Linked DNA regions of Phytoactinopolyspora mesophila. The main gene of each other region encodes a partner of the protein of the gene in region 2 in a complex. Links are inferred from orthologs where the notes say so. Each region holds a gene or a part of one and is shown on either strand. Other genes may lie near its edges. The genes, in order: uvrB and pcrA.

Evidence for each region.
Region 1: the proteins of pcrA (region 2) and uvrB are in contact, whole or in part, in a crystal structure (PDB 7EGT), measured with the Thermus thermophilus proteins. The link is inferred for Phytoactinopolyspora mesophila from one-to-one orthologs. Residues at the interface, in WP_096412145.1 of Thermus thermophilus: His654, Arg656, Phe657, Gln666, Asp668, Glu669, Lys680, Arg681, Leu682, Ser683, Lys685, Tyr686, Ala687; in WP_096411307.1 of Thermus thermophilus: Glu23, Leu25, Arg26, Asp27, Gly28, Glu29, Arg30, Phe31, Arg55, Glu326, Asp327, Phe328, Glu379, Ser382, Gln383, His398, Gly400, Arg401.

Annotation. Positions count from the first base shown.
Region 1 is NZ_WLZY01000001.1:63,278-77,697, reverse strand. Bases 4,827-7,747 are described here. They hold uvrB (excinuclease ABC subunit UvrB), read right to left. Parts: upstream 7,381-7,747; coding sequence 5,272-7,380; downstream 4,827-5,271. Other genes in these bases: F7O44_RS00285 (golvesin C-terminal-like domain-containing protein), read right to left, coding at 7,492-7,747; F7O44_RS00295 (TerC family protein), read right to left, coding at 4,827-5,053. Also shown: F7O44_RS00315 (carbohydrate ABC transporter permease), read right to left, coding at 1-119; F7O44_RS29855 (carbohydrate ABC transporter permease), read right to left, coding at 122-1,084; F7O44_RS00305 (extracellular solute-binding protein), read right to left, coding at 1,088-2,446; F7O44_RS00300 (ROK family transcriptional regulator), read right to left, coding at 2,674-3,924; more of F7O44_RS00295, read right to left, coding at 4,046-4,826; more of F7O44_RS00285, read right to left, coding at 7,748-9,027; MocR-like pyridoxine biosynthesis transcription factor PdxR, read right to left, coding at 9,181-10,623; F7O44_RS00275 (pyridoxamine 5'-phosphate oxidase family protein), read left to right, coding at 10,694-11,404; F7O44_RS00270 (NUDIX domain-containing protein), read right to left, coding at 11,508-11,978; coaE (dephospho-CoA kinase), read right to left, coding at 11,975-13,156; F7O44_RS00260 (hypothetical protein), read left to right, coding at 13,328-13,945; F7O44_RS00255 (S26 family signal peptidase), read left to right, coding at 13,952-14,420. UniProt on the Escherichia coli protein: The UvrABC repair system catalyzes the recognition and processing of DNA lesions. A damage recognition complex composed of 2 UvrA and 2 UvrB subunits scans DNA for abnormalities.
Region 2 is NZ_WLZY01000005.1:207,319-221,813, reverse strand. Bases 7,948-10,943 are described here. They hold pcrA (DNA helicase PcrA), read left to right. Parts: upstream 7,948-8,266; coding sequence 8,267-10,621; downstream 10,622-10,943. Other genes in these bases: F7O44_RS15845 (ROK family protein), read right to left, coding at 10,707-10,943; F7O44_RS15855 (response regulator), read left to right, coding at 7,948-8,168. Outside these bases: sdhA (succinate dehydrogenase flavoprotein subunit), read left to right, coding at 1-1,338; F7O44_RS15880 (succinate dehydrogenase iron-sulfur subunit), read left to right, coding at 1,338-2,102; guaA (glutamine-hydrolyzing GMP synthase), read left to right, coding at 2,201-3,772; F7O44_RS15870 (hypothetical protein), read right to left, coding at 4,291-4,491; F7O44_RS15865 (PspC domain-containing protein), read right to left, coding at 4,488-5,966; F7O44_RS29675 (PspC domain-containing protein), read left to right, coding at 6,086-7,429; more of F7O44_RS15855, read left to right, coding at 7,482-7,947; more of F7O44_RS15845, read right to left, coding at 10,944-11,636; F7O44_RS15840 (carbohydrate ABC transporter permease), read right to left, coding at 11,637-12,572; F7O44_RS15835 (carbohydrate ABC transporter permease), read right to left, coding at 12,562-13,476; F7O44_RS15830 (ABC transporter substrate-binding protein), read right to left, coding at 13,866-14,495. UniProt on the Escherichia coli protein: A helicase with DNA-dependent ATPase activity. Unwinds DNA duplexes with 3'-5' polarity. Translocates on single-stranded DNA with 3'-5' polarity. Initiates unwinding more efficiently from a nicked substrate than double-stranded DNA.

The DNA.
Region 1 (14,420 bases), on a different replicon or contig from region 2:
AGCCCGATCAGGATCAGGATGGTGTTGGACGCCATCCGGGCCGGTGCCCGGCGGGCGGAGGTGAGCTGCCAGCGACGGCGTGCGCCCGGAGATTTGAGCTCTGTGACGGTGACCGGCATGATCAGTCCACCTCCGGCTTGAGCATGCGGATGTAGATCACCGAGAACACCGCGCCGATCAGCAGCATGATGGTGGCGATCGCGGTTCCGTAGCCGACCCGGCCGAAGCTGAACGCTTCCTGGTAGGCCAGGATCGGCAGCGTCGAGCTGTCGGTACCCGGTCCGCCGGCGGTCATGACGTAGATCAACGTGAAGACGGACAGCGTCTGCAGCGTGGTGAGCATGAAATTGGTAGAGATGCTGCGCCGGATCATCGGCAGGGTGATGTAGACCAGTCGTTTCGGCCCGCTCGCTCCGTCCATCGTCGCCGCTTCGGTCACATCCGGCGGTACGGCGGTCAGGGCGGCCGAATAGACCATCATCGAGAATGCGGTGCCCCGCCACACGTTGGCGAGAATGACCGCGAGCATCGGCAGGTCGTACAGCCAGTTGGTGCCGTCCAGGCCGACCAGGCCGAACACGTTGTTCAGTGTGCCGTCGGCGTGGAAGAACGCGTAGGCGGCGAACGCAGCGACGATCTCCGGCAGCACCCACGCGGTGACAACGAGAGTCCCGACCACACTGCGCACCACCCGGTTGGCGCTGCGCATCAACATGGCCAGCGCGAGGCCGAGAATATTCTGGCCGACGATCGCCGAGGCCACGACGAAGACGATCGTCAGCCAGACAGATTTCGGGAAGTTCGGATCGGAGAACAACCCGGTGTAGTTGTCCAGTCCCACCCACGTGCTCTCCCGGGCAGCCGCGCCGGTCAGCGCCGCGTCGGTGAATGAGCCGTAGAAGGACCACACCACCGGGCCGGCCATGAACAACCCGAGCAGCACAACGGCCGGTGCCAGTGGGAGGATCCGGGTGAATGTGCGGCCGAATGGATGGCCGGGGCGCGCGCCCGGCCCTCGTCCGCGAGAACGCCTGGAGCGCTGGTCCGGCCCGGCGGCAGGCGCGGCACCTCTTGTCACAGCCATTCGTCAGCGGGCGCCGGTGATGCGGTCCGCGCCGACGATGCGTTCCACGGCCTCGTCGTACACCGCCGCGGCCTCGTCAGGAGCCTGCTGACCGGTCATCACCGACTCCATTGCTACCTGGATTTCATTCGAGATCTGCGGGTAGTCGGAGGTGGCTGGCCGGAAATGAGTGACGTCGACGATCCCGGAGAAGAACTCGAAGGACGGATTCGCCTCGACGTATTCGGGGTCCTCAGCGACGTCTTCGCGCACCGCGATCTGACTGGCGGCCTTGTTATAGCTCAGCGAGTTGGGCTGGTCCAAGGACAACTTCACGAACTCCCACGCCAGTTCGGGCTCCTTGGTCTGGGCGCCGATCGCGAGCGTCCAACCACCGGACATGCTGACCGCGCCGGGCTCCTGGCCATGCTGGGTGGGCATCGGAGCCTGCGCCATCACGTCGTTCCATTCGGGCCAGGCACGCTCCCCGGTCTCCAGCCATACGCCGGACAGCCAGGATCCGTCGAGTGCGATGGCCAGCTCACCTTCCGGCAGCCATTGGGCGCCGACGGTGCTGCCCATGTTGGAGTCCAGTGCCTGCTGAGGTGTCGGAGCCAGTCCTTCGTCGAAGATGGTCTGAACGAATTCGAGTGAATCGGTGAAGCCCTGCGATCCGACGATCCAGGTCTGCGTCTCCTCGTCGTACAGGCGGTCCTCGGTGCCATAGAGCAGCATCTGGAAACCTTGCATCGCCGACGCCTCGCCCATCGGCTTTCCGGAGTACACGTTGAGCGGGACAACATCAGGGAGCTCGCGCTGGATGGTCCGGGCCGTGTCGAGCAGGTCCTCCCACGTCGCAGGCTCCCAGGGCAACGGGATGCCGGCCTGCTCGAACAGCTCGGTGTTGTACCAGAGCGCTCGGGTGTCGGTGCCCATCGGTATGCCGTAGATGGAGCCGTCATCGCCGGCACCCGCCACCTTCGCATTGTCGAAGAACTGGTCCCACTCGTCCCACTCGTCCAGGTACTCGTCGAGTGGCAGCAGATAGCCGGCGTCGACGTCAGATTTGATCATGAACGTGTCTTCGTACATGACGTCCGGCGCGGTCGACTCCGAGCCATGCATCAGAGCGAGCTTGGTGAAGTAGTCGTTCTGGGCCGCCTCGATGGGTACCAGCTCGACCGTGACATCCTCATGGACGGCCTCGAACTCGTCCTTGACCCGGATGAAGTGATTGTCGGCATGAACGAAGTTGCCGAACTTCTGGTAAGCGATGGTCAGTGTCCGGTCGCCGCCGGCCTGCCCCGCGTCGTCGGACCCGCAACCTGCAACAACCATCAGCCCAGCAGTGAGCATGAGTGTGACACCGGTTCTGAGACGCATCATCTCTCCCTGTTCGGTACCCGCCTCGCTGGCGAGGCGGCCCCGTGCCGGCAATATGACGAGTAAATCAATCAAATTGGCTAATTAGCGTCAAGGCTCATAACCGCCTCGTTACCGTTTCGAAACATTGCCTACCCTGACGCAGCCCGGCACCGCCATCTATCGGGAGCGTTCCCACAGCTACGGCGGCTTCGGCCGCTCTCGAACGACCGGTCGAAGACTGCTGCTCAGGAGCCGATCAACAACGACGACGGGCGGGGCGAAAGGCTGTTGTCCAGCACCAGGCAGGCGGCGCCGATGGCTCCGACGTCCTCCCCCACGCTGGTACCGACGACGTCGACCGCATGGACGTTGCGCATCGTCGCTTCCGCCTCCAGCAGCGGCGGGATCACCTGCAGGTAGCGCTGCTCGAGCCGGCTCCAGAATGGCCCGCCGAAAACCACCCGGTCCAGGTCGAGCAGGTTGACCACGTCCGTCGCCGCCTTGGCGACTCGAACGGCCGAGCGGTCGAGGATGGCTACGGCCCGGGCGTCGCCCGCCGCCGCTCGCTCACAGAGGACGGTGAACCACCGATCCACCTCGCTCGCGTCCTCCTCGTTCGGCACATGATCGAGCACCCCGGCCTCAACGGCCTCGACCACCAGCCGGTATGGCATCGCCGCGCCTCCAACACAGCCGCGGCGACCGCACAGGCACACCGGGCCGGTTGGGTCGACGAGGAAATGCCCGATCTCTCCGGCGTTATCGGAGACGCCCCGCAGCACGCTGTCGCGTACCACCATCCCCGTTCCGATCCCAGTGCCCAGGTAGAAAAAGACGAAGCTGCCGCTGCCGGAACCGCCTGCCCACATCTCGGCCACCGCCGCCGCGGTCACGTCCTTGTCGAGCAGCACCGGCAATCCGGTCGCTTCGTTCAGCGCCGCCCGCAGCGGCACGTCCCGCCAGCCGAACAACAGCGGCGGGTCGACCACCACACCGCGGACCACGTCGATGGGCCCCGGCGAAGCGATCCCGAGGCCGAGCAGCCGGTCGGCGGGCACGTCGGCCTCGTCCACCAGTTGGTGCAACGTCTCGGCCATCCCAGCGATCACCTGATCCGGATCGGTGACCTTCGGGGTAGGGCGCTGGGCGTGTGCGACGACGTTCCCGACCAGATCCAGGATCACGAACGTGAGAACCGCCGGATCAAGATGCACTCCGAGCGCGAACCGCCCGGCAGGCTGCAGCCGCAGGATGGTCCGCGGCTTCCCCGGCCCCGAACTCTGCTTACCGGCCTCGGTGATCAGACCAGTACCGAGCAGCTTCCGGCAGATGTTGGTGACCGTCTGCGACGACAGCCCGGTCGCCTCGACCAGCTCGACCCGGCTGAGACCTTCGGCGGAACGCCTGATGGTGTCGAGAATGACCGCCTGATTGAAATCGCCGACGCGTGGCAGGTTGCTCCCGCGGCGCATCGACGCCCCCCAGCTCAGCGTCATGCGCACCGCTCTCGGTGAAGGCGCATTGGTCCACGATAACGCCACCCCCGGACACGAGCCGTTGCGTCCTGCAGAGTGTGCCCTACCGCGCTCACTCTGCAGGACGCAAGAAGCGGGAGCGCTAGTCGACGGCGTCGAGCTCCAGCTCCCCACGCCGGTCGCGGCGGGTCTTCAGCAGGCTGGCTACGGTCGTCACCGCCAGCGTCGCCATGATGAAGACCAACGACGCGACGATCGGGATCTCCGGAACGTGCAGCGGCTGTCCATCATTGACAAACGGCAGGTTGTTCTCGTGCAGCGCGTGCAGTACTAGTTTGACGCCGATGAAGGCCAGGATCACCGCGAGACCGGCCGCCAGGTACACCAAGCGCTCGAGCAGTCCCCCGAGCAAGAAATAGAGCTGGCGCAGCCCCATGAGAGCGAACACGTTCGCGGTGAACACGATGAACATCTCCTGGGTGATGCCGAAGATCGCCGGGATGGAGTCGACCGCGAACAGCAGGTCGGCCGAAGCGATCGCGACGAACACGACGAGCATGGGGGTGAACATCTTTCGCCCGTCGACTCGCGTGCGGAATTTGATGCTGTCGTACTCGTCGGTCACCGGGAGCCGTGCGCTGATCTTGCGGAGCAGGGCGTTGTCGTACGAGTCGTCGTGGACCTCGGTCGCGGCTTGCTGCTGCGCGAGCTTCACCGCCGTATAGATCAAGAACGCCCCGAAGAGATAGAACACCCACGCGAACTGGTTGATGGCCATCGCGCCCAGAACGATGAACGCACCTCGCATGACGATGGCGAGCAGGATGCCGAACATCAGGACCGACTGCTGGTACTGCCGCGGCACCCGGAACTGAGTCATGATGATCACGAAGATGAAGAGATTGTCGACGCTGAGACTCTTCTCGGTCAGCCAGCCGGCGAAGAACTCACCCGATGCCTGTCCTCCGCTGACGAACAGCAGGAGAAAACCGAACAGGATCGGCAGGGCGATGTAGAAAGTGACCCATGCGCTGGACTCACGCATCGAGGGCGCGTGCGGGCGGCGAGTGACGATCAGCAGGTCCGCGATCAGCAGCAGGGTGATGACGACGAGCGTGCCGATCTCGAACCACACAGGAAGGTCAAGCAACGGGCGAGATTCCTCTCCGGTCGTTTAGACACGCGAACGTTTGCCGCGTGCGACCGGAGGTCTCTTCCGCCCAGCTCTAACTGGGCCGACGTCGCCGGGTTCCGTTTCCAGATCCGAGATGACGACTACGCCGCGAAGGAATACTCCCCTCCAACTGGTCCTAGTATCGCATGCTTTGGGCTACGCCGCGCATCCGGCGCACCCAAGCCCGCGTCGGCTCAGCCGACACCAGCCTCACGCATGCCGCGCAGTTCTTTCTTCAGCTCCGAGATCTCGTCTCTCAACCTGGCCGCCAGTTCGAACTGCAGCTCTGCTGCGGCGTTGTGCATCTGCTGGGAGAGCTGCTGGATGAGATCAGCCAGGTCGGCAGCGGGCATGCCGGCCAGCTCGGCCGCGTGCCGGCCGGCCTCGGACGTGCTCTGCATCCCGGGAACCGGGGCTTTGCCCCGGCTGGCGGTGCGCCCCGAGCCGCCGATGAGCTCGTCCGTGTCGGCATCCTCGCGTGCGAGCAACTCGGTGATGTCACCGATGCGCTTACGAAGCGGTGTGGGGTCGATGCCGTGCTCGATGTTGTAAGCGACCTGCTTCTGACGCCGCCGGTTGGTCTCGTCGATCGCGTTCTGCATGGACGGGGTGATGGTGTCGGCGTACATGTGCACCTGCCCCGACACGTTCCGCGCGGCCCGCCCGATGGTCTGGATCAGTGATGTTCCCGAGCGCAGGAAACCTTCCTTGTCCGCGTCCAGGATGCTGACCAGGGACACCTCCGGAAGGTCGAGGCCCTCACGGAGCAGGTTGATACCGACCAGCACATCGAACTCGCCCATCCGCAGCTCGCGCAGCAGTTCGACGCGGCGCAAGGTGTCGACCTCACTGTGCAGGTAACGGACGCGGACGCCGTTCTCCATGAGGTAGTCGGTGAGGTCTTCGGCCATCTTCTTCGTCAGAGTGGTGACCAGCACCCGCTCGTTCTGAGCGGCGCGGCGATTGATCTCGTGCATGAGGTCGTCGATCTGGCCCTTGGTGGACTTCACCACTACCTCGGGGTCGACCAATCCGGTGGGCCGGATGATCTGCTCGACGGCGCCGTCGCTCTTACCGAGCTCGTACGGTCCGGGGGTGGCAGAGAGGTAGACCTTCTGCCCGACTCGTTCGAGGAACTCCTCCCAGCGCAGCGGTCGGTTGTCCATCGCGCTGGGCAGCCGGAAGCCGTGCTCGACCAGCGTACGCTTGCGGCTCATGTCGCCCTCGTACATGCCGCCGATCTGCGGCACCGTGACGTGGGACTCGTCGATCACGAGCAGGAAGTCTTCGGGGAAGTAGTCCAGCAGGCAGTTGGGCGGTGAGCCCTGCGCGCGGCCGTCGAAGTGACGTGAATAGTTCTCGATTCCCGAGGTGAAACCGACCTCGCGGATCATCTCGAGGTCGTAGCTGGTGCGCATCCGCAACCGCTGAGCTTCCAGCAGCTTGTTCTGCTTCTCGAGCTCCCCGAGGCGCTCGGCCAGCTCCGCCTCGATGGCCTGCAGGGCTCGCTCCTGCGTCTCCGGTGCGGCCACATAGTGCGAAGCCGGGAAGACATACATGAGGTCTTCCTCGCTGATGACCTCTCCTGTCAGCGGATGCAACGTGGTGATGCGCTCGATCTCGTCGCCGAAGAACTCGACGCGGACAGCGAGCTCACCGTACTGAGGAATGATCTCCAGGGTGTCGCCGCGAACCCGGAACGTACCCCTGGTGAAATTCTGATCATTCCGGGTGTACTGGATCTCTACCAGCCGCCGCAGCAGCGCCTCGCGATCGCGTTCCTCACCCACCCGTAGCCAGACCATGCGGTCCGAGTACTCCTGCGGATTACCGAGACCGTAGATGCAGGACACCGTGGCCACGACGACCACGTCTCGACGCGTCATCAACGAACCGGTGGTCGAATGGCGCAGCCGCTCGACCTCATCATTGATGGATGAGTCCTTCTCGATGTATGTGTCAGTCTGCGGGACGTAAGCCTCGGGCTGGTAGTAGTCGTAATACGACACGAAGTACTCGACGGCGTTGTTGGGCAGCAGCTCTCGAAACTCCGTGGCCAGCTGCGCCGCGAGTGTCTTGTTAGGCGCCATCACCAGGGTGGGTCGCTGTAAGCGCTCGATCAGCCACGCCGTGGTTGCGCTCTTTCCGGTTCCCGTGGCGCCGAGCAGGACGACGTCGTTCTCACCGGCTCGTACCCGCCGCTCCAGCTCATCGATGGCCGCGGGCTGATCACCCGAAGGATCCCACTCGCTGACAACTTCGAACCGGCCCTCGCGGCGGACGATCTCGGTGGTAGGACGCATAAGGACTACGGTATGCCGTGGCACCGACAACGTCACCGCCACCGCCGAGCGGCTTGCGTGGAGCGGGCCTTTCAGGGGGCCAGAGGCCCGCTCCACGTTCGCTACCCAGGGCTAACCGAGCAACGAAATCCGGACCGCGTCGGCGATGACGTAGCCAGAACCCGATGTCCACCGGCTGACACCGACCACCTCGCGATAGCCGGCGGCCAGGGAGAAGTTCCCGATCGAGCGCCAGGCGCCACCGCCGGTCCGCTGGTTCACGTGCACCGACTGGTTGCCGCTCGTGGTCGCCACGACGTACGGCGTCCGGTCGTTGTAACCGGAGTCGGACGGATGCCAGACCTCGACGCGGTAGGTGCCAGCTTCGGGCAGGTTGGCGCGGAACCAAGCGGCGTCCGACACCGGCTCAGGCGTGTTGAACGAGTACGCGTCGCCGTACTTGTTGGCCGCCCACGACGACTGCTGCCAGCTGTTGCTCGCCACGAAATGATCCGACGAGGTCGATTCCACGACGACGTCCCACACGGGATCGCCGCCCTCGTCTTCGGTGACGTAGCCCATGTACCTGCCCCAGTCCCATATCTGGCCGGGGCACGGCGTGGACGACGCCTGGTTGTGGCCGATGATGCGAGACCGTTCTTTGGGGATACCGTGCATGTCGCAGATGTGGCGGGTGAGCGCCGCCGAGGAGCGATACATGGCCTCGGTGTACCACTGCGGCTGGTCGAACCAGCCTTCGTGCTCGATGCCGACCGAGTGGCGGTTGTACGTCGAGTTGCCGGCGTGCCAGCCGATGTCACGATGCCGCACCATCTGAGTGACCTGCCCGTCCGACGAACGTACACAATAGTGTGCGGACACGTTCGACGACGGGTTCTGGAACCACGAGATGCTGCCGGCATACGTTCCCTGCATCACGTGGATCACCACGTAGTTGATGGCGTAACTGCTCGGCCGATTCGACGACGTGTAGTTGCTCGAGTGGGCAGCCGCCCACTGCGCCGGTGGGTAGTCGACATGGTTGGACATGGCCCGGAAACCAAGCGGCACGGCGTCACGGTCCGGGTCCACCGGATCGGGTTCGAGTACCACTCCGGACTTCTCGAAGCCGGTCCACAGCGCATCGTAGACCCCGTCAGCGTACAGACGCTGGACGAATGGGTCGCTGGCGCCGGAGTAACGGGCCACGACGGGATACCAGGCACCGATGTCTCGGCGGGTGCCTTCGGAGAACCCTTGGTCGTCGGCGTAGGCGCGCAACACGGCGGCGGCGCCGTCGATGTTGGCGTCGTTCTGGTTCTTGAGAGCACCTTTGGAGTGGTCGGTGAGGCGAGCGGCTTCGGCGAGAGTGCGGTGCTCCGGATTGTTGACCAGATGCATCATGCCGAAACCATTGGCCTGGCTGGGGCCGTCGTGCCGGGTCAGCCGGGTTTCGGCATACCCGATCGCCACGAGTAGGTCACGAGGAATTCCGTGCTTGGCGGCGACGGCCTCGAACGTCTCCGCCAGCTTGCTGGCCGTGCGCGCCTGGGCTGGGAGCGTGAACCCGGCACCGCCGAGGGCAGCACCGACCAGCGCACCACCGCCGAGCGCCAGAGCGCGGCGTCGTGTGAAAGAGCGCGATGTGGATGAGGGGACAGGGGGCATAGTCACTCCTCCGTTCCGGAAGATCTCCTAGACGCCCTGGAATATATTCGCAAATCTACGCAGCGTCGACCCCCAGAAGAAAAATTCTTTCTGTCTGGCTAGGTCCACGGGGACAACGCCCTGCTCAGCGACGTGACCGGCAGTCACAGGTTTTCATTCCGTGCGGACAAGGCAGCCCACAACTCGATGTATAGCATTCTCCAGGTCGCGACGCCGCGCCGGAGCGGAGTAACCCAGCGTCACCCCGAACCGGTTCGACGGCCCGGCAAAACACCTCCGCAAGCCATCGAGTTGAACACCGGCATCGGCCGCCCGGACCACCAGGTCGAGTTCCGCGTCAGCATTCTCTACGAGCAGCACCACATGCGCTCCGGCCCGATCGCCGATGACTCGCGCGCCGGCCACCTCCAGCGTGGACACCACCAACGCGCGCCGGGCCGCGAGCTCCCGCCGTACCCTGCGCAGGTGCCGCCCGAGATCACCGAGTTCCGCCATCGCCGTCAGCACGCGCTGGCCAGCGGGACTGGGCCCGGTCCCGGTCTCCTCGCGGTAGGCGGCGACGGCTGCGCTCACCTCGCGGCGCGCCACCATCCATCCGGCGCCGAGGGTCGGCGAGATCACCTTGCTGGCGGTTCCGAGATGAATCACGACGTCCGGCCCGATCGCGGCGAGCAGCGGCAGTGGAGCGACGTCGTAGCGCAGTTCACCGTCGTAGTCGTCTTCGATGATCAGTGAGCCGGAACGTCGGGCCCACTCCACAAGCGCCGAACGACGCGTCGCCGGCAGCCGTCCACCCAGCGGGAACTGGTGGGCCGGCGTGCAATAGACGGCGGCCACCCGGGCCGGGATGGCGTTGACGACCACGCCTTTCGAGTCAACCGGGACCGGTAGCACCTCGACACCGGCCGCCCGAAACGCCCCTACGGCGCGGGGATAGCCCGGCTCTTCGACGGCGACCTTGCTGCCTCGCCCCAGCACAGCATGGGACAGTTCCGTCACCGCCGCGGTAGTCCCGGCAGTGGCCAGAACAGCGCTGCTCTCGACCGCCAGTCCTCGGTGCCGCAGCAGGTGCTCTTCCACGGCGGCGCGGTAGCCCTGGAAGCCTTCTCGGAGCGGACGCCGGTCCGGCTCGAGATCAGCGGCGCTCCGCCACGCCCTGCGCCATACGTCCGGGCGCATGCCCGCGGCCCAAGGTGATCCTGGCCGAAGGTCCAGTTCAGAACTCACCTCCCAGCCTGGCTCACGCATTGCGCCAGGTGCCGTCCGCGGGCCACCGGGCCACGGAGCACGAAGATCACCGGGCGTGTGACGTGCTCTGATACCGTCTCGCGTGGCTGCCACATCGGGCGGGACAGCGGCGACGTACGTCCCCGAACCGCGCCGGCCGGTGATCCAGCCCTCCGCGTGCAGCTGTTCGAAGGCCGACTCGGTCACCGTCCGGCTGACACCAAGCGAAGACGCCAGGGCGCGGGTGGACGGCAACCGGTCGCCGACCCGGATGAAGCCCCGCGCGCAGATCGACCGAATCCCGTCCGCCACCTGGCTGGCGAGAGGGAGCGATGCTCCGCGGTCGAGGGTGATCGGCAGCTCTTTCATCCAAGTGGCCTTCTGGTATTGGCTGGAATTGGCCATTCAAGCCTGCCACATGTCGGGGAATCATGGAGGCATGGATAACGCTCCACCGCTCTCCCCCACGGCCCGCAGCACGATACGGCGAGGCGCCAAACGTGCCCGAACTGATCGGGCGACCCTGTATGCGCTGCTCGACTCGTGCCTCATATGTCATTTCGCGACGATCCGCGACGGCGTTCCCCTCGTCGTTCCCACCGGTTATGGACGCGAAGGCGATAAGTTGTACCTGCATGGCTCCACCGGAGCCGCGAGCCTGATGGACGCGGCCGGCACCGCCCCGATCAGCATCAACGTCACCCGCGTCGACGGTGTGGTCTACGCGAGGTCGGTGTTCCATCACTCGATGAACTACGCCAGCGCGGTGATCATCGGCGAAGCGGTCCCGATCACCGCAAGCACGGACAAACTGGCTGCCCTACGGGTGATCACCGAGCACATCGCGCCCGGTTCGTGGAATGCCACCCGGCAGCCGACGCGCAAAGAACTCGCCAAGACCGGCGTGCTGGCGATCTCCTTGCACGAAGCTTCGGTGAAAATGCGTTCCGGACCCCCCGGTGACGACGAGGAAGATCTCAGCGCTCATCGCGAGTGGGCCGGTGTGTTGCCACTTCACCAGCAGTGGGGCGCACCGCAGCCCTGCCCGCTGCTTCCGGCGGACACACCGGTTCCCGACCGCGTCTCCAAACGACCGCTGCCCGGTGAGCCAGCACCCTCGCCTTCCGGGACCGGCCACCGGCTCACCTGACAACCCAGCCCCTGACCCCGGTGATCGTGAGTAGGTTCTGGTTGTCGCCAGGGGCAAATCCGCCCGATTTGTCCCGTCGTGAACAACCACAACGTACTCACGATCACCGAAGGGAGACCACCTCGGCCAGGCGATCGAGGAAAGCCCGCTGGCCTTTGACGATCTTCTCGTGCGCGGTGCGCAGGTCGAACCATGCGGCGCGGTCGATCTCGGGAAACTCCCTGATCTGCCCCGACCCCCGCGGCCATTCCATCTCGAACGTGCCCGGGGAGATGCCGTCCGGATCGACATCGGTCTCGGCAGCGAACACGGTCACGATCTTTCCACCGGCTTGCCGGACGTAGCCGAGCGAGAGAAATTCGGCTTCCGGCGCCGGCAGGCCGAGTTCCTCCTCGAATTCACGGCGGGCGGCCGCCAGGGGTTCTTCTTCGGGTGAGTGCTCACCTTTGATCACCGACCAGCCGCCGGCGTCGCGTTTGGCCCAGAACGGGCCGCCCATGTGACCGAGCAGCACCTCGAGTTCCGCATCAGTACGGCGAAACGGCAGGATACCGGCGCTCTTCTTGGCGCTCACCCGCCGAATCTCCAACCGGTCCGCTCGGCCCAAGACTCAGCTCTCTCCAGGGCCGCGTTCACCCACGGCGTCTTCTCCCGTGCGTAATCATCCATCAACGCGTACTCGGCCGCCGCCAGCCGGCGCTTCAACGCCGCGTATTCAGTGACCTCTGCCGGACTTGCCCGCAGCCAATCACGAAACAGCAGCGTATCCCGGCACACCGGCGATGGCGCTGGTCTCACGTGTACGTTGACCGCGCGGCCCGGATCAGCGTTGCACGCTACCGCTTTGTCAATCTCCGAGCCGTCGCGTGCTACATCGAACCACCGGTCAGGCATCCGGACGAAGCCCGCCTCCAGCAGGTCCGCAGCTGCCCGGCCTGCTGCGCCGAGATCGTCGACAATCACTTGGAGGTCGATGACGTCCTTGGCCGGCAACCCGGGCACCGCCGTCGAACCGATGTGGTCGATCCGTCGGGCGCCCTCCCCCAACGCCGTGGCGATTCGGGCAACCAGCCGGGCGGCCTCATCCGGCCAGCTCGGGTTGGCGTCCACAATCTCCGGCTGCTGGGCACGTGCTGCCGGGCGCCTATTCCGGCAGTTGGCCTCGAACGGGACCAGCCGGTGCTGCCAAAGCTCCTCGAGCTCAGCGACCACGGGCGCCCTCGAGCCGGTGTTGTCCAGCCAGACGTCCGCGGCCGCCCGACGTTCGTCATCGCTGGCCTGAGCCCGGATGCGAGACCGAGCCTCGTCGACCGTCATGCCGCGGGCGGCGAGCCGCTCGATCCGGGTGGCCTCGGTCGCATATACAACGATCACCAGCGGATAGGACGGCCCCAGCCCGTTCTCGATCAGCAACGGGATGTCCTCGACCACGACCGCATCCGCAGCTGCCTGCGCGACCAGTTCGCCGCGTCGCTGGTACACCAGCGGATGGATGATTGCGTTCAAGGCCGCGCGGCGCTCGTCGTCGCCGAAGACAAGTGTCCCGAGCGCACCACGATCGAGCGAGCCGTCGGCGGCCACGATGCCGCTGCCGAACTCACTGATGACCGCTTCGAGACCGGGAGTGCCAGGTGCTACGACCTCACGGGCGATCTGGTCCGCGTCGATGACAACTGCACCCAGCTTCGCCAAGCGACGGGCCACAGTCGACTTGCCGGCACCGATCCCGCCCGTCAGGCCCACACGCAACACGCGCCTCACTATAAGGCAGGAGTTGGTTGACATCGACCAACCGGTCGGCAAAGGTATATGTCTCAGATCGTGCCCTTAGGGGCGCTTGGGGGGCCGCTGGGTACTCGGGAGGCATTGGGGGGCTTTCGGGGGGCACTGTCCTGTTTCCGCACCAAGGGAAAGGGTGGGCACGTGTCCAAGGCGGAGCACAACCCTGCAGAAAACTCCATCAATAGCCGTAACGGGAAGGTCAGGTCCTTTCTCGCTCTCGGTACCGTCGTCGGCATCGGCGCGGTCGTCACTCTCGCACAGTTCACCGATTCCGGCGATGTAGCCGCCGAATTCTCGACCGGCTCGGTCAACATCCAGTTCGACGGTGACAACGACGGCGACCCGGAACCCTACGCATTCACGGCACTCTCTATCGAGAATGCCGGTCCTGGTGATCAGACGATCGCCGCTATCGAGATCAACAACAACGGCTCGCTCGACTTCGACTACACCATGGACACCACGATCGAACCACTCGATGGTGACCAGGCCGAGGCCGACGCTCTCGCGGCAGAACTGGAGCTCGCGATCGTGGGCGTGGCCACGGCTGGTGACTGCGATGCCGGCGCGTTCGACGCTCCCACCGATCCGGTCTACGGCCCCGCACCGCTGCCCGGCGGCGAGATCGGTGAACCCGGCCGCTTCCTCGAGACAGCCGACTCCGAGTTCCTCTGCTACAGCGTGACGTTCGGAGACGACGTGCCGCAGGGTACCGGCGCCATCGCGGTGTTCGGCTTCCTCGCGACGCAGTCCGGCTAACGGACGGTGCCGGCAGCAATACCCGCGTGGCGCCGTGCCGCCCGGGAAACATTGCTCACCGCGGCCGCGGTCATCGGCGTGATCTGCGTCGTGGCCGCGCTCGCCGCGGTGGTGTTCGACGTACGCCCGCTGATCTTCAGAACCGGCTCGATGGCACCGGAGATGCCGACCGGTGCCCTGGCGTTGGCGCGCACCGTCCCGGCCGACGAGATCGCCGTGGGCGACGTGGTCAGCGTGCGGCGCGCGGACGGGGTCCGGGTCACCCACCGGGTCGTCGGCCTCCAACCCGCCGGTTCGGCCGTCGAGCTCACCCTGCAAGGCGATGGGAACACCGAACCCGACGCGGTTCCCTATCCGGCGCGGGAGGCAGACCGCGTCTTCTGGTCGCAACCCGGGCTGGGCCGGGTCGTTCATCACCTGGAGTCCACACCGGTGGTGTTTGCCTGTGGGGCGATCGTCGGTGCGGTCTTTGCCA
Region 2 (14,495 bases):
CACATGATCCTGCAGACGCTGTACCAGCAGTGCCTCAAGCACGACGTCGAGTTCTTCAGCGAGTACTACGTCCTCGACGTCATCCTCAACGAGGTGGACGGCGAGCAGCGCACCGCCGGCGTCGTGGCCTACGACCTCGCCAGCGGTGAGATCCACATCTTCCGGGCCAAGTCCGTGGTGTTCGCCACCGGTGGCGCCGGCAAGGTGTACAAGACCACGTCCAACGCGCACACCCTCACCGGCGACGGCATGGCCATCGCCTACCGCCGTGGCCTGCCGCTGGAGGACATGGAGTTCTTCCAGTTCCATCCGACGGGCCTGGCCGGCCTAGGCATCCTGCTCTCCGAAGCGGCCCGCGGCGAAGGCGCCATCCTGCGCAACTCCGAGGGTGAGCGATTCATGGAGCGCTACGCGCCGACGCTGAAGGACCTGGCCCCACGTGACGTCGTCGCCCGCGCCATGGCCAACGAAGTACGGGCGGGCCGCGGCGCCGGGCCGAACAAGGACTACGTCCTGCTCGATCTCACCCACCTCGAACCGGCGCACATCGACGCAAAACTGCCCGACATCACCGAGTTCGCCCGCACGTACCTCGGAATCGAGCCGTACACCGAGCCGGTCCCGGTCTATCCCACCGCGCACTACGCCATGGGCGGCATCCCCACCAACGTGGAGACGGAGGTTCTGGCCGACAACAAGCGGGTGCTTCCGGGCATGTTCGCCGCCGGCGAGGTCGCCTGCGTCAGTGTGCACGGCGCGAACCGGCTCGGGACGAACTCGCTGCTCGACATCAACGTCTTCGGTCGCCGCGCGGGAATCGCCGCGGCCGAATTCGCCGCGAAGGCCCCCTGGGTCGAGCTTCCGGACTCACCGGAAGCCGACACCGTGGCTTTGCTGGAAGGCATGCGCGCGAGAGAGGACGGCGAGCGCATCGCCGACGTCCGGCGGGCTCTGCAGGAAACGATGGACGCCAACGCCCAGGTGTTCCGCTCCGAGGCGACCCTCAAGCAAGCGCTGGCCGACATCGCGGACCTGCGTGAGCGCTACGCCCGGGTCTCTGTGCAAGACAAGGGAAAGCGGTTCAATACCGACCTCTTGGAAGCCGTCGAGCTGGGTTTCCTGCTCGACTTGGCCGAGGTGATCGTCGCTGGTGCCCTCGAGCGCAAGGAATCACGCGGCGGGCATTTCCGTGAGGACTACCAGAACCGCGATGACGTCAATTACATGCGCCACACCATGGCGTACCGAGTCGCAGGTGACGACGGCACCGCCCAAGTCCGGCTGGACTACAAGCCCGTCGTCATCACCCGTTACCAGCCGATGGAGCGTAAGTTCTGATGACGTTGACCACCGAGGCTCCCGTCAAGGAAACACCTGACGCGGGCGCCATCCCGTCGTTCCAGGTCACCATGCGGATCCGGCGCTTCAACCCGGAGCTCGACACGGAGCCGCGCTGGGAGAACCACACCCTGACCATGCACGGCACCGACCGGGTGCTCGACGCACTTCACAAGATCAAGTGGGAGATCGACGGTTCCCTGACCTTCCGCCGCTCGTGCGCGCATGGCATCTGTGGCTCCGACGCGATGCGGATCAACGGGCGCAACCGGCTCGCGTGCAAGACGCTGCTCAAGGACCTGCCGCTCAAAAAGCCGGTGACGGTGGAGCCGATCAAGGGCCTGGCTGTGCAGAAGGACCTTGTGGTCGACATGGAGCCGTTTTACGAGGCCTACAAGTCGATCATGCCGTTCTTGGTCACGAGCGGGAACGAACCGACGCGGGAGCGGCGCCAGTCGCCCGCGGAACGCGAGCGGTTCGACGACACCACCAAGTGCATCCTCTGCGCCGCCTGCACAACGTCGTGCCCGGTGTATTGGTCCGACGGTCAGTACTTCGGGCCGCAGGCAATCGTCGGCGCGCACCGGTTCATCTTCGACAGCCGGGACGAAGGATCCGAGCAGCGCCTCGAGATCCTCAACGATCGCGAGGGCGTGTGGCGCTGCCGCACCACGTTCAACTGCACCGACGCCTGCCCCCGCGGCATCGAGGTCACCAAGGCGATCCAAGAGGTCAAGCAGGCTCTGCTGTTCCGCCGCGTCTAACCACCCGTAGCTTGCGTCCCTGCATCCCGAGGCCTCTGGCGCTCGCTTTGCAGGACGCTACCGGCGGCGACACAGACCGGTCGGATAGGCTCGGGCAAGTGAGTGAGACCACGCATGACACCGTGCTCGTTGTCGACTTCGGGGCGCAGTATGCGCAACTGATCGCCCGCCGGGTGCGCGAAGCCCGGGTGTACTCCGAGATCGTCCCGCACACCATGCCGGTGCAGGAGATGATCGCGAAACAACCGAAGGCCATCATCCTTTCGGGCGGGCCGTCCAGCGTCTACGCCGACGACGCCCCGTCGATCGACTCCTCCCTGTTCGACTCGGGCATCGCCACGTTCGGCATTTGTTACGGCTTCCAGGCGATGACTGTCGCGCTCGGCGGCCGGGTGGCGCGCACCGGCCTGTCAGAATTCGGCCGTACCCACATCGACATCGCCAACCCCGGCGCCCTGCTGCACGGCGTCGACACGGGGTCGTCAGTGTGGATGAGCCACAACGACTCCGTCACCCAAGCCCCGCCCGGGTTCGACGTCTTGGCCACGTCCGGAGCCACCCCGGTGGCGGCGTTCGAGGACACCGACCGTGGCTTGGCGGGCGTGCAATGGCATCCGGAGGTGCTGCACACCGAGTACGGCCAGGTGGTGCTCGAGCATTTCCTCTTCGACATCGCGGGCATCCGTCCTACCTGGACCATGGTCAACATCGTCGACGACGCCGTGGAGACCGTACGCGCCCAGGTCGGCGACAAACAGGTCATCTGCGCGCTATCCGGCGGCGTCGATTCCTCGGTGGCGGCCGCGCTGGTCCAACGTGCCATCGGCGATCGGCTGACCTGTGTCTTCGTCGACCACGGGCTGCTCCGCGCTGGCGAAGCCGAACAGGTCGAGCGTGATTTCGTCGCAGCTACCGGCGTCGACCTGCACGTGGTGCATGCCGAGGACCGCTTCTTGAATGCGCTCAAGGGGGTCGACGATCCCGAGGAGAAGCGCAAGATCATCGGCCGGGAATTCATCCGCGTCTTCGAGGACGCCGCACGGGAGATCGTCGCCAAGGCGGGTGCCGAGGGCGGCGAGGTCGAGTTCCTCGTCCAGGGCACGCTCTATCCGGACGTCGTCGAATCCGGCGGCGGCGAGGGCGCCGCGAACATCAAGAGTCACCACAACGTTGGCGGGCTCCCGGATGATCTGCAGTTCACGCTGGTGGAGCCGCTGCGCTGGCTGTTCAAGGACGAAGTCCGCGCGGTCGGCGAACAGCTCGGCATCCCGGCCGACATTGTCTGGCGGCACCCGTTTCCCGGCCCTGGCCTGGCAATCCGGATCATCGGCTCGGTCGACCACGAACGGCTGGAGATCCTGCGTAAGGCCGATGCCATCGCGCGGGCGGAGGTCACCGACGCCGGCCTGGACCGCGACGTCTGGCAGTTCCCGGTGGTGCTACTGGCCGACGTTCGCTCGGTGGGAGTGCAGGGAGACGGCCGCACCTACGGGCATCCCATCGTCCTTCGCCCCGTGAGCAGCGAAGACGCGATGACGGCCGACTGGTCGCGGCTCCCGTATGAACTACTCGAGCGGATCTCCACCCGGATCACCAACGAGGTCCCCGAGGTCAACCGGGTCACACTCGACATCACGAGTAAGCCACCCGGCACCATTGAATGGGAGTAGCACTCCGCCGCCCCGCAAACCTCACCATGTCTTCAGCGCTCCCCCATGCCTTCAGCGCACCGCCATGCCTTCAGCGCTCCTCCATGCCTTCAGCGCACCCCCATGCCTTCAGCGCTTCGCCATCGTCCACCCCGCCACTTTTCGCCCTCACCCTTCGGTGATCGTCAGTGGGTTGTGGTCGCTGTCGGAACCTATTTGTCCGATTTACCGGACGGGATAGCGACCACAACCCACTGACGATCACCGAAGGTTCCCCATGGGGAATACGACGAACGCCCGCCGCGAGCGGGACTCGACGCTGCTGCGGGGATGCGGCGGTTGAATCAGGGCGTGCCGGGTTCGGACGGGCATCGGCGAGACCCCGCTGCGTAAACCAGGCAGCCCCGCCGCGACCAAGGTGCGACGAGGCCGCCGGGGAGCAGCCAGAGACTTCCTCAGGCGCTTTACGAGCCTCCCGTGGCATGCTTTTCCGCCACGGGTTGTGAGGCATGAGGAAGTCTCTGGCTGCTCCCCGGCCCCTATTCGGACCGGTCGCGCCGGAGCTTGCCGATCGACGCCATCAGCCCAGCCAGGCCGATAGATACGAGCAGGACAGGGGCGGCCACTTCGAGCCCATCAAGCCCCATGACGTCCAGCTCAACCAGCGACCACACGATGAACACTCCAAGGAAGAACAGGCCGAATACGAGGGACGAGACGTCGGTGTCGTGGCGTTTCATGGGGCCGGCTCCAGTTCCGCGCGGGTGACTTCGATATTCCCGACGCCCACCTCGAGGGTGAGTTCTATCTGGCCGCCGCCGACGCCGTCCGGGCCGAAGTCCGTGTACGTTTCGGTTCGGCCGAAGCCCGATGTGGATGTGTCGAAGATATCTTGTGCGCCCAAACCCAGTGAGCTGGTGACGACGACGTCAGCCTCCGGCGGCACGATGACGCCCACAGGACCCACACCGAGTTGCACCGTGATGCTCACGACATCCCCGTCGTCGAGCTCCAGCTCAGAGAGGTCGTAGTCGACGGGGCCCGCACCGTGTTCCACGTTCGTTGCCGGCAGGGCCGCCAGATCCGCGGACGCGACCAGCTCCACCGGCCCGGTCGCGAGGCTCCATTGGTTGGCCAGGGAGGCCGGGATCAACGCGAGAGTCAAGAGAATGCCCAGCCAGATGAGTCCGCGGGAACGGCCGTACCAGGTGCCGACCAGCAGTCCGAGACCAACGACGGCCAACGGCACCGCAACGTACATCGGGCCTGGACTCAGGCCGAAGATCACACTGGACAGGGCCACACCGCCAACGGAGATCAACGCCGCGCAGAACGTCAGGAATCCGAGTACTGAACGCTCTTTGACCACCGGCTCAGCCGCGGGTGGCGCGACTGGTTCCGGAGGCTGGTCCTGGAGGTAATAGAGGTCGCTGTAGCGCGAGGACGACGAAGCATCTCCTGCGCCCCAGTCTGGCCCTTCCGGCCACCCCTGCGAAACCGAGCCTGACGTGCTCGGCACCGGCCCGAGATCTGACGCGACGGCAGCATCCGGCGCGGTGGCGTCGTCCACCGGCGTGGTCGACTCCGGCGTTTCCGGTGCAGAGGCGCCAGCGGTGGACCTGGAGGGGACGCCGGCGTCCGGGTCGGCCACATTCGGCGGTGCATACCCGGCGGCGTGGGGCGGGGTCCAACCGCCGGTGCCGGTGGCGGCGTCATACACGTACGGCACGTCGCTGGGCATCCGGGGCGGGTGCTCGGCTTCGGGCTCCTCGGCGCCTCGTTTCAGCAAGGTGTACACCCCGATCGCCGCGAGGATCAGCAGCACTGGGCCGAACGGCGCGGAGCTGATCACGATGCCGGACGAGATCAGGGTGACCGACCCCAGGGCCAGCGCCAGCGGGATGGCGCTGGTGTCACGGACCTCGCGGCGCCCGATCGCCTGGTCGAGTATCGAGGCCGGCTCGTCTTCGGCCGGAAGCAACAGCCACGCCGCCGCGTAGAAGAGGACACCGGCACCGCCGAAGAGAACGAGCACAGCCGTGACCACCCGCAGGATCACCGGATCGATACCGAGGCGTCGACCGAGACCGCCGAGCACGCCGGCGACGACACGATCGGTGCGGCTGCGCCGCAGCATACGCAGCTCCTCGTGCATCCCTGGTGAACTTGTGTAGGTGTGCCCACCATCCGGCGGGCTCGACGGGTTTTCGGTCATATACCGATCGTGCCCTCTCGCCGGCGCCGTCACCATCGGGGAAGACCCTGAATCAACCCCCGGCACGTCGTCGGTGCATTCCAAGGGGCTTCCCGCATGGCGGGGATGAGCTCGCACGTGTGACTATCAATGTCATGGACGTCGTGCCGAAGCCGCAGTCTGCCCACCGTACGGGTGGCACAGGCACACACACGTCTGCTGATCCGCCGAAGTTTGCGCGCAGCCCGGACGGGCGCCTGGTTGCGGGGGTAGCGTCCGGGCTGGCCCGCCACCTCGGTTTGCAGCCGCTCACGGTGCGCATCGCGTTCAGCGTGCTGACCGGCCTTTCCGGGTTCGGGATCGTGCTGTATCTGGCCTTGTGGATCTTCACCCCGACGGAGCAGGACCTCGCCCGGCGAGCGGAGCAGAACGCCCCGGCAGGAATCGCCGCGGCGAGCCGGGCCGGGATGCGACGCCGTCGCCAGCTGGTAGCCCGCACCGGGGACCTCGGCCAGCTAGCTGCCCTGGTTGCTCTGGGCGCGGGCGCCACACTGATCTTCGGCCAGACCCCGCTCGGCATCAGCGAGGGCTACGTCCTGCCGATGGTGCTCGCCGCCGCCGGTTTGACGCTGATGTGGCGCAGCGCCGACTCCGAGCAGCGCGAACGCATGGCTACACTCTCTCCGCGCGTGCCGTGGCTGGGCGTCGTCGCCGCCGGTGGTGGCTGGTCGGCGATGGTGCGAATCGTGGCCGGAATACTCGTCGTCGTCATCGGCGGTGTCGTCTTCCTGGCAGGGCAGGGGCAGCTGGACGCCACTCTGGACGCGTTGACCGGAATCGCCGTGTTGCTGGTCGGGATCGGGCTCATTCTGGGGCCGTGGTTGTGGCAGCTGTGGCGCACCGCCGAGTCGGAACGACGCGAGCGTATCGTCTCTCAAGAGCGCGCCGACATGGCCGCCCACCTGCACGATTCCGTGTTGCAGACCCTGGCCTTGATCCAGAAGCAGGCCAACGATCCCCGTGCCGTGATCAAGCTCGCCCGGAGCCAGGAACGCGATCTTCGGAACTGGCTGTACGACGGCCAGAATCCCGACGACGAGTCCTCGCTCGCTGCGGCCCTGGTGCAGGCCGGCGCAGAAGTCGAAGACGCCTTCGAGATCCCGGTGGAAGTCGTCACGGTGGGCGACGCTCCCGTGGACGATCTCGGCCGGGCCCTGCTCAACGCCGCCCGCGAGGCCACTGTCAACGCCGCCAAGCACTCCGGCGCCAGCAAGATCGACATCTTTCTCGAGGCGGATGATGAGAGCATCGAGCTTTTCGTCCGAGACCGCGGCTCCGGGTTCGATCCGGACGACGTGGCGGAGGATCGGCTCGGGGTCAGGCGCTCGATCATCGACCGGATGCAGCGCCACGGCGGCTCCGCTCGAGTCCGCTCCGCGCCGGGCGAAGGTACCGAGGTCAAACTGTCGGCCAAACGTGCATGAGATCCTGAGCTGGCAGACTGGAATCACCAATGGGAAGACAGGTGGAGACGACGTGAGCGAATCGAACAGTGCCGACGGCGGCCGGCCGCGGACCACGCCGGTCCGGGTGTTGCTGGTCGACGATCACGCGATGTTCCGGACCGGCGTGCGCGCCGAACTGGCCCAGGCGTCCAACGCTGTGGACGTTGTCGGCGAGGCCGCGGACACTCAGGAAGCGATCAAGATCATCTCCGAGCTGCGGCCCGAGGTGGTCCTGCTCGACGTCCACCTGCCCGGCGGTGGAGGCGTCGAAGTGCTGCGCCAGCTGCACCCGAAGTTGCCCGATGTCCGATTTCTCGCGCTGTCGGTGTCCGACGCGGCTGAGGATGTCATCGGCACCATCCGCGGCGGCGCTCGCGGTTACGTGACGAAGACCATCACCGGCGACGATCTCGTCGACGCGATCGTCCGGGTCGCCGACGACGACGCCGTCTTCTCACCCAGACTCGCCGGATTCGTGCTGGACGCCTTCGCGGGTTCGGAAGCTCCCAGCGTCGACGACGACCTCGACCGGCTGACCCGGCGCGAACGGGAGGTTCTCCGGCTGATCGCCCGCGGATACGCGTACAAGGAGATCGCGAAGGAGCTGTTCATCTCCGTCAAGACCGTGGAGACACATGTCTCCGCGGTGCTGCGCAAGCTTCAGTTGTCGAACCGCTACGAACTCACGAGGTGGGCCACCGATCGCCGCCTGATCTAATCCGCCAACGATCACCGATTGTTGCGGCAGCCGCAGAGCCCGCCGAGTGAGTCCGGGCAGTCGAGCATGTCGGTGCAACCGCATAGGCTTGTCCCACGATGAGCGCATCCATAGAACAGCCCACATTGCTGCCCCCAGCGGCCTCCGTTCCACTGCCCGGGAAAGCGAAGGCTTCTGAAGCCCAACCGCACCCAGATGAGCGGGAAGAGCGTCGCCGTGGCGACGTCGAAGACATCTTGGACGGCTTGAACCCGCAGCAGCGGGAAGCCGTCACCCATGAGGGGCCGCCCCTGCTCATCGTCGCCGGTGCCGGCTCCGGCAAGACCCGGGTTCTCACCAGCCGCATCGCGCATCTGCTGGCGGCGCGCAATGTCCATCCCGGCTCTGTCCTCGCCATCACCTTCACCAACAAGGCCGCTGGCGAGATGAAGGAGCGGGTTGCCGATCTCATCGGGCGCCGAGCCGGCATCATGTGGGTGTCCACGTTCCACTCAGCGTGTGTGCGCATTCTGCGCCGCGAGGCCAAGCGCTTCGGCTTCACCTCGTCGTTCACCATCTATGACCAGGCCGACTCGCAACGGCTGATGACCCTGGTGTGCCGCGATCTCGACCTCGACCCCCGGCGGCACCCACCGCGCGCGTTCAGCTACGCGGTCAGCAACTTCAAGAACGAACTCATCGATCACGAGACCGCCGCGGCGCGCGCCAACAGCCCACACGAGAAGACCGTCGCCGAAGCCTACGCGATGTACCAGCAGCGGCTGACCAGCGCCAACGCGTTCGACTTCGACGACCTCATCATGACCACGGTCAACCTGTTCCAGGCCTTTCCCGACGTCGCGGAGAACTACCGCAGACGGTTCCGGCACGTGCTCGTCGATGAGTACCAGGACACCAATCATGCCCAGTACGTCCTGATCCGGGAGCTGGTCGGACGCACCGACGAAGCCTCGGGCGACACCCCTTCGGTTCAGCCTGCGGAGCTATGCGTCGTTGGCGATGCCGACCAATCGATCTACGCCTTCCGCGGCGCAACCATCCGCAACATCGAGGAATTCGAGAAGGACTACCCAGACGCCCGTGTGGTGCTGCTCGAACAGAACTATCGCTCTACCCAGACCATCCTGTCCGCGGCCAATGCGGTGATCTCTCGCAACGAAGGCCGCAAGCCGAAGCGGCTGTGGAGCGAGAGCGGCGACGGCGAAAAGATCGTCGGCTATGTCGCGGACGACGAGCACAGCGAGGCGCAGTTCATCGCCGAGGAGATCGACCGCCTCGCCGACGAGGGGCACGCCTCGACCGGCGACGTCGCCATCTTCTACCGCACCAACGCTCAGTCTCGCGTCATGGAGGAGATCCTGATCCGGGTCGGCCTGCCGTATCGCGTCGTCGGCGGAGTGCGCTTCTATGAGCGCCGCGAGATCAAGGACGCGCTGGCCTACCTTCGTTTCCTGGCCAACCCGGAAGACACGGTATCCCTGCGACGTATCCTCAACGTCCCCAAGCGCGGCATCGGTGACCGCGCCGAGACGATGGTGGACGCTCTGGCTCAGCGTGAGCGCATCACCTTCTGGCAGGCATTACGCCGTGCAGCCGATGCCCCTGGGATCGCGACCCGTTCGGTCAAGGCAATCGAGGCATTCGTCGAACTCACCGACGAGCTCCGGCTCCTGGCCGAGGACGACGCCGATCCCGCCGCGATCCTGGAGGCGGTGCTGGAACGCACCGGTTACATGGCCGAGCTCGCCGGATCCGACGACCCCCAGGATGAGACCCGCGTCGACAACCTCCGTGAACTCGTCGCAGTCGCCACCGAATACGACGTCAGCCAGGCCGAGGAAGACACCGGCGGCACACTGACCGGATTCCTCGAACGAGTCAGCTTGGTGGCCGACGCCGACGAGATCCCCGAAGGGGAAGACCACGAGGGCGTCATCACCCTGATGACCCTGCACACCGCCAAGGGTCTGGAGTTTCCCGTCGTCTTCCTGACCGGATTGGAGGACGGCGTGTTTCCTCATCAACGCTCCTTGTCCGATCCGCGTGAGCTTGAAGAGGAACGTCGGCTGGCTTACGTGGGCATCACCCGGGCGCGCGAGCGGCTGTATCTTTCCCGGGCCACCGTCCGCAGCGCCTGGGGCGCGCCCAGCCACAATCCCGCCTCCCGGTTCCTCGCCGAGATCCCGGAAGAACTCATCGACTGGCGGCGCACCGAGGCGGATCAGACGCGTTGGACCACACCGCGTGCGCCTCGGCTTGGGGGCGGGAACCGGACAGGATCGCGGCCGGTCCCCTCGCTTTCTGCCGGCGACCGGGTCACACATGATGCATTCGGCCTGGGCACGGTTGTGGCAACATCGGGCTCCGGCGACCAAGCGCAGGTCACTGTCGACTTCGGTGACGACGGACTGAAGACGCTCATGTTGCGCTACGCCCCGGTCGAGAAGCTGTGACTCCGCATCCCCTTCGAGGGCTCGACGCCGGTGGTGTCACCAGGTCTTCGAATGAGGATCCGACCACCAGGTGACAGAGCTCGGCTCAGGGGTAGACCGCTGCGGCGCGCGCTGCCGCGCCGATCGCTACGGCTCTCTCGCCGAGCATGCTCGGCATCACCGACAGCGGCTGATCGGAGACAGGAGGTTCAGCGGCGATCTCTGCCTTGATCGCAGGCTCCAGCAGATCCCACGCCCTCGCGACACCACCGCCGACCACCACCGACGTCACGTCCACGAGGGTCGCCACCATCACCGCCGCCCGGCCGACGCCACGTCCGGCCTCCTCGAACACCGCTGCCGCTATGGGGTCGCCTGCGCGAGCACGCGCGGCAATAGCTGTGGCGGACAACGGCGCGCCCGTGGCGACGCCGCGCTCGCGGTAGCGCGAGACGATCGCGCGCCCGGAAGCCAGCGTCTCCAGGTGCCCGGTCCTCCCGCACGTACACGGGCGGTCCCCGAACCCAGGAACGTGGCCTATCTCTCCGGCCGCCCCGTGCGGCCCGGTGTGGAGTTCTCCACCCAGAACCAACGCTCCCCCGACGCCCGTGCCGAGCATGATGCCCAGGACGTCGTCGAGTCCATGGGCTGCGCCGAAGCGGTGCTCACTCTCAACGAACGCGTTCACGTCGTTCTCGACGACCACCGGAACGTGCAACGCCATACGAAGGTCGCTGGCCAGCGGGTATCCCTCCCAGTCGTGGAAGGAGTCCGACGCCGCGATGATCGAGCCGTCTACCGGATCTATCACTCCGGCAGCGCCCACGCCCACAGCTGTCAATTGGAACGGGCCCGTACCAAGCGCCTGCTCGACGGCGCGCAGGGCAGCCCCGCACATTGCCGTACCGCCTGACCGGGCGGGGGTGCGGGTAGTCGCCTCGGCGGCGACCGTTCCGTCAGGTTCGACCAATACCACCGAGGTTGTGGTCCCGCCGATATCGATCCCGGCAGCCACCGGCCGCGTCGCCTGCCGCACTCAACGTCCCCCGAGGCCGGCGGTCGCGATCCCTTTGACCAGGTGTTTCTGGAGCGCGATGACAATGATCGTCGTCGGAATCATCGAGATGATCGCCGCCGCCATCTGCAGGTCCCAGCGGGTTCCGTGCTGTCCGGAGAACGACGCCAGACCGATCGGCAACGTGCCGTGCGACTGGTAATCGACGACGGTGATCAGCGGCCAGAGGTAGCTGTTCCAGAACGCCAGGAAGGTGAAGACGGCAAGGACGGCCACCGCGGACTTGGCCAACGGCAGGATGATCTGCAAGAAGGTGCGAACGGCGCTGGCCCCATCCACCTTGGCGGCTTCGTCCAGTTCGTATGGGATCCCCCGGAAGAACTGGCGCATCAGGAAAGTGCCGAACGCGGTGAAGGCGAACGGGAAGATCAGCGACTGGTACGTGTCGACCCAGCCGAACCACTGCATCACGATGAACATGGGGACGACGACGACCTCTTGCGGCACCATGAGCGTGGCCAGGAAGAGCACGAAGACGACGTCGCGTCCGGGCCAGCGCAGTCGCCCGAACGCGTAGCCAGCAGTTGTCGACACCACGAGCACCACCAACGTGCCGGCGGTAGCGACGAAGAACGAGTTGAAGATGTACTTGGCGAATGGCCCGTAGGCGAACACTTCAGCGAAGTTGCTCCACCTGAGCTCGGAACCGATGAGCCGCGGAGGCATGGAGAAGACCTCGGTGTTCGGCTTGAGCGCGGTGAAGAACGCATAGACGATCGGCGTCGCGAATATCGCGGCCGCCAGCACGACGGCCGCGTGGGCGAGTACGGTCCGCAGCCGGCCGTGTTTGGTCCCCGGCAGTCCTTCCGGGCGGGTGTTCCTGGCGCGACGGTTCCCGCGTTTAACCTGGCCAGCGCCGCCGCCCGGCAATGTCGCGGCCCCTGTCTCAGTGCTCATAATGCACCCACCGTTTCTGCGCTTTGAACTGCATGGCGGTGATCAGGATGATCAAGACGAACAGCACCCACGCCGCGGCGGCCGCCAGACCGAGATTCTGGAACTGGAAGCCCTGGTTGTAGATGAACTGGACCAGCGGCATGGTGGCGTTGCCCGGGCCACCGCCGGTCAATAGCTGCGGCTGCGCGAACACTTGCAAGGACGTGATGATCGTCATCACCGTCGCGAAGAAGATGGCCGGTGAGAGCATCGGGATGACAACGCTGCGGATCATGCGCGCTCCTTGAGCACCATCGATCCGGGCGGCTTCCATCACCGATGCCGGCAGTTGTTCCAGGGCCGCGGAGAAGATCAGCATGTTGTAGCCCATCCCCTGCCAGACGGACATCATCACGACCATGATCATGGCCCAGTGCCGGTCGGCCAGGAAGTTCGGCAACTCGACACCGAACACGGAGGTGGACACCCCGTTGAACAGTCCTTGCGGCTGCAGCATCATCTTCCAGACCAGGGCGTTCGCGACGATCGGCGTCACGACCGGAATGAAGAAGAGCACCCGGAACGCGCCGCGCCCACGGATCCGCGGCGAGAGCGCCAGCGCCAAAGACAATGCGACGATCAGATTCATCGGCACGAACAGCAGCGTGAAGACCGCTGAGTTCCGCAACGCCGGCCAGAAATCCGGATGCCGGGTGAACAGGTCGACGTAGTTTCCGAAGCCGGCAAAGGAGCGCTCACCGAAGGCGGGCCAGTTGTACAAACTCATCACGATCGACAGAACGACCGGAACGATCGTGAACACGGCGAGACCCGCCAGGGCCGGGCTGATGAAGCCCAGCGCCTGGCGCGTCTCGGCCTTGGCCAGTTCGCTCCGGCGTCGCTGTCTTCGCGTCAACGTCGGCATCACATTCCCCTATCTGGCATGAACCGCTCCCGCATTTGCGCTGCCCCAGCCCGACGCGCGCAGCCTGTGCCGACAAGCAGTTCGGCCTGGAGGCGTCGGCGGGGCAGGAGGACGGTGACGGTGTTGTCGGCCGACCGTCCGGAGGCGCCCGGCGGGCAGGAGGGTGCTGAAAGGATTCGTCGGCCGACCGTCCCACCCTCTTGCGTGTCCTCTCTCCGACGCGCACAGCCTGTGCCGACAAGCAGTTCGACCTGCGTCGGCGGGATAGGAGGACGGTGACGGTGTTCTTGGCCGACCGTCCGGAGGCGAAGGCATAAGCGCGCAAGCGCGAATGCCGCCGCCGGAGGCCAGGGAGGCCAAGAACACCGTCACCGTCCGATCCCGAAGCCTCAGTTGCCGAACTGCGCCTGCGCCTGGTCGAGCACGTCGGCCATCGATGTTTGGCCGGAGTAGACGCTGACCAGCTGCGGCTGCAGAGCGGTGTTGACCTGGTCCCAGTTCGTGGTGGAGCGCTGCCCTTCCACCTCGGCGAACGCGGCGTCGAATGCCGCCTTGACTTCGTCACGCACGTCGTCGTCGAGCGACTCGAAGTACAGCGGCTGCGAGCCGGCCCGGGCGGGGTAGCTGCGGCCGGACGCTGCCATCGCGTCCTGGGCGGCCTCGCCTACCAGCGATCCGAGCACAGCAAGGGCGGCGTCCTTGTCTTCGCAGTCCTTGGCGATGCCGTAGCCGGAACCGAGGATCAGCGCGGTGCTGCCGTTGTCCCCCGCCGGCAGGTTCACCATGCCCGCAGCGAAGCCCGTGTCGTTGCCGAGGTAGCTGACCGCGTTCCAGGTACCGTCGACGGCCATCGCCGCGTTCCCGCCGGAGTACTCGTTCTCGCCCCATCCGGTATCGGAGGCCGACGGGACCTCCGCCGCCACCGATGCCTCAGTGACAAGTTCCGCGTACCAGGTGGCTGCCTGCACGAAGTCCGGATCGGTGAGCGCGAGCTCTCCGTTCTCATCCACCGGTTGCTT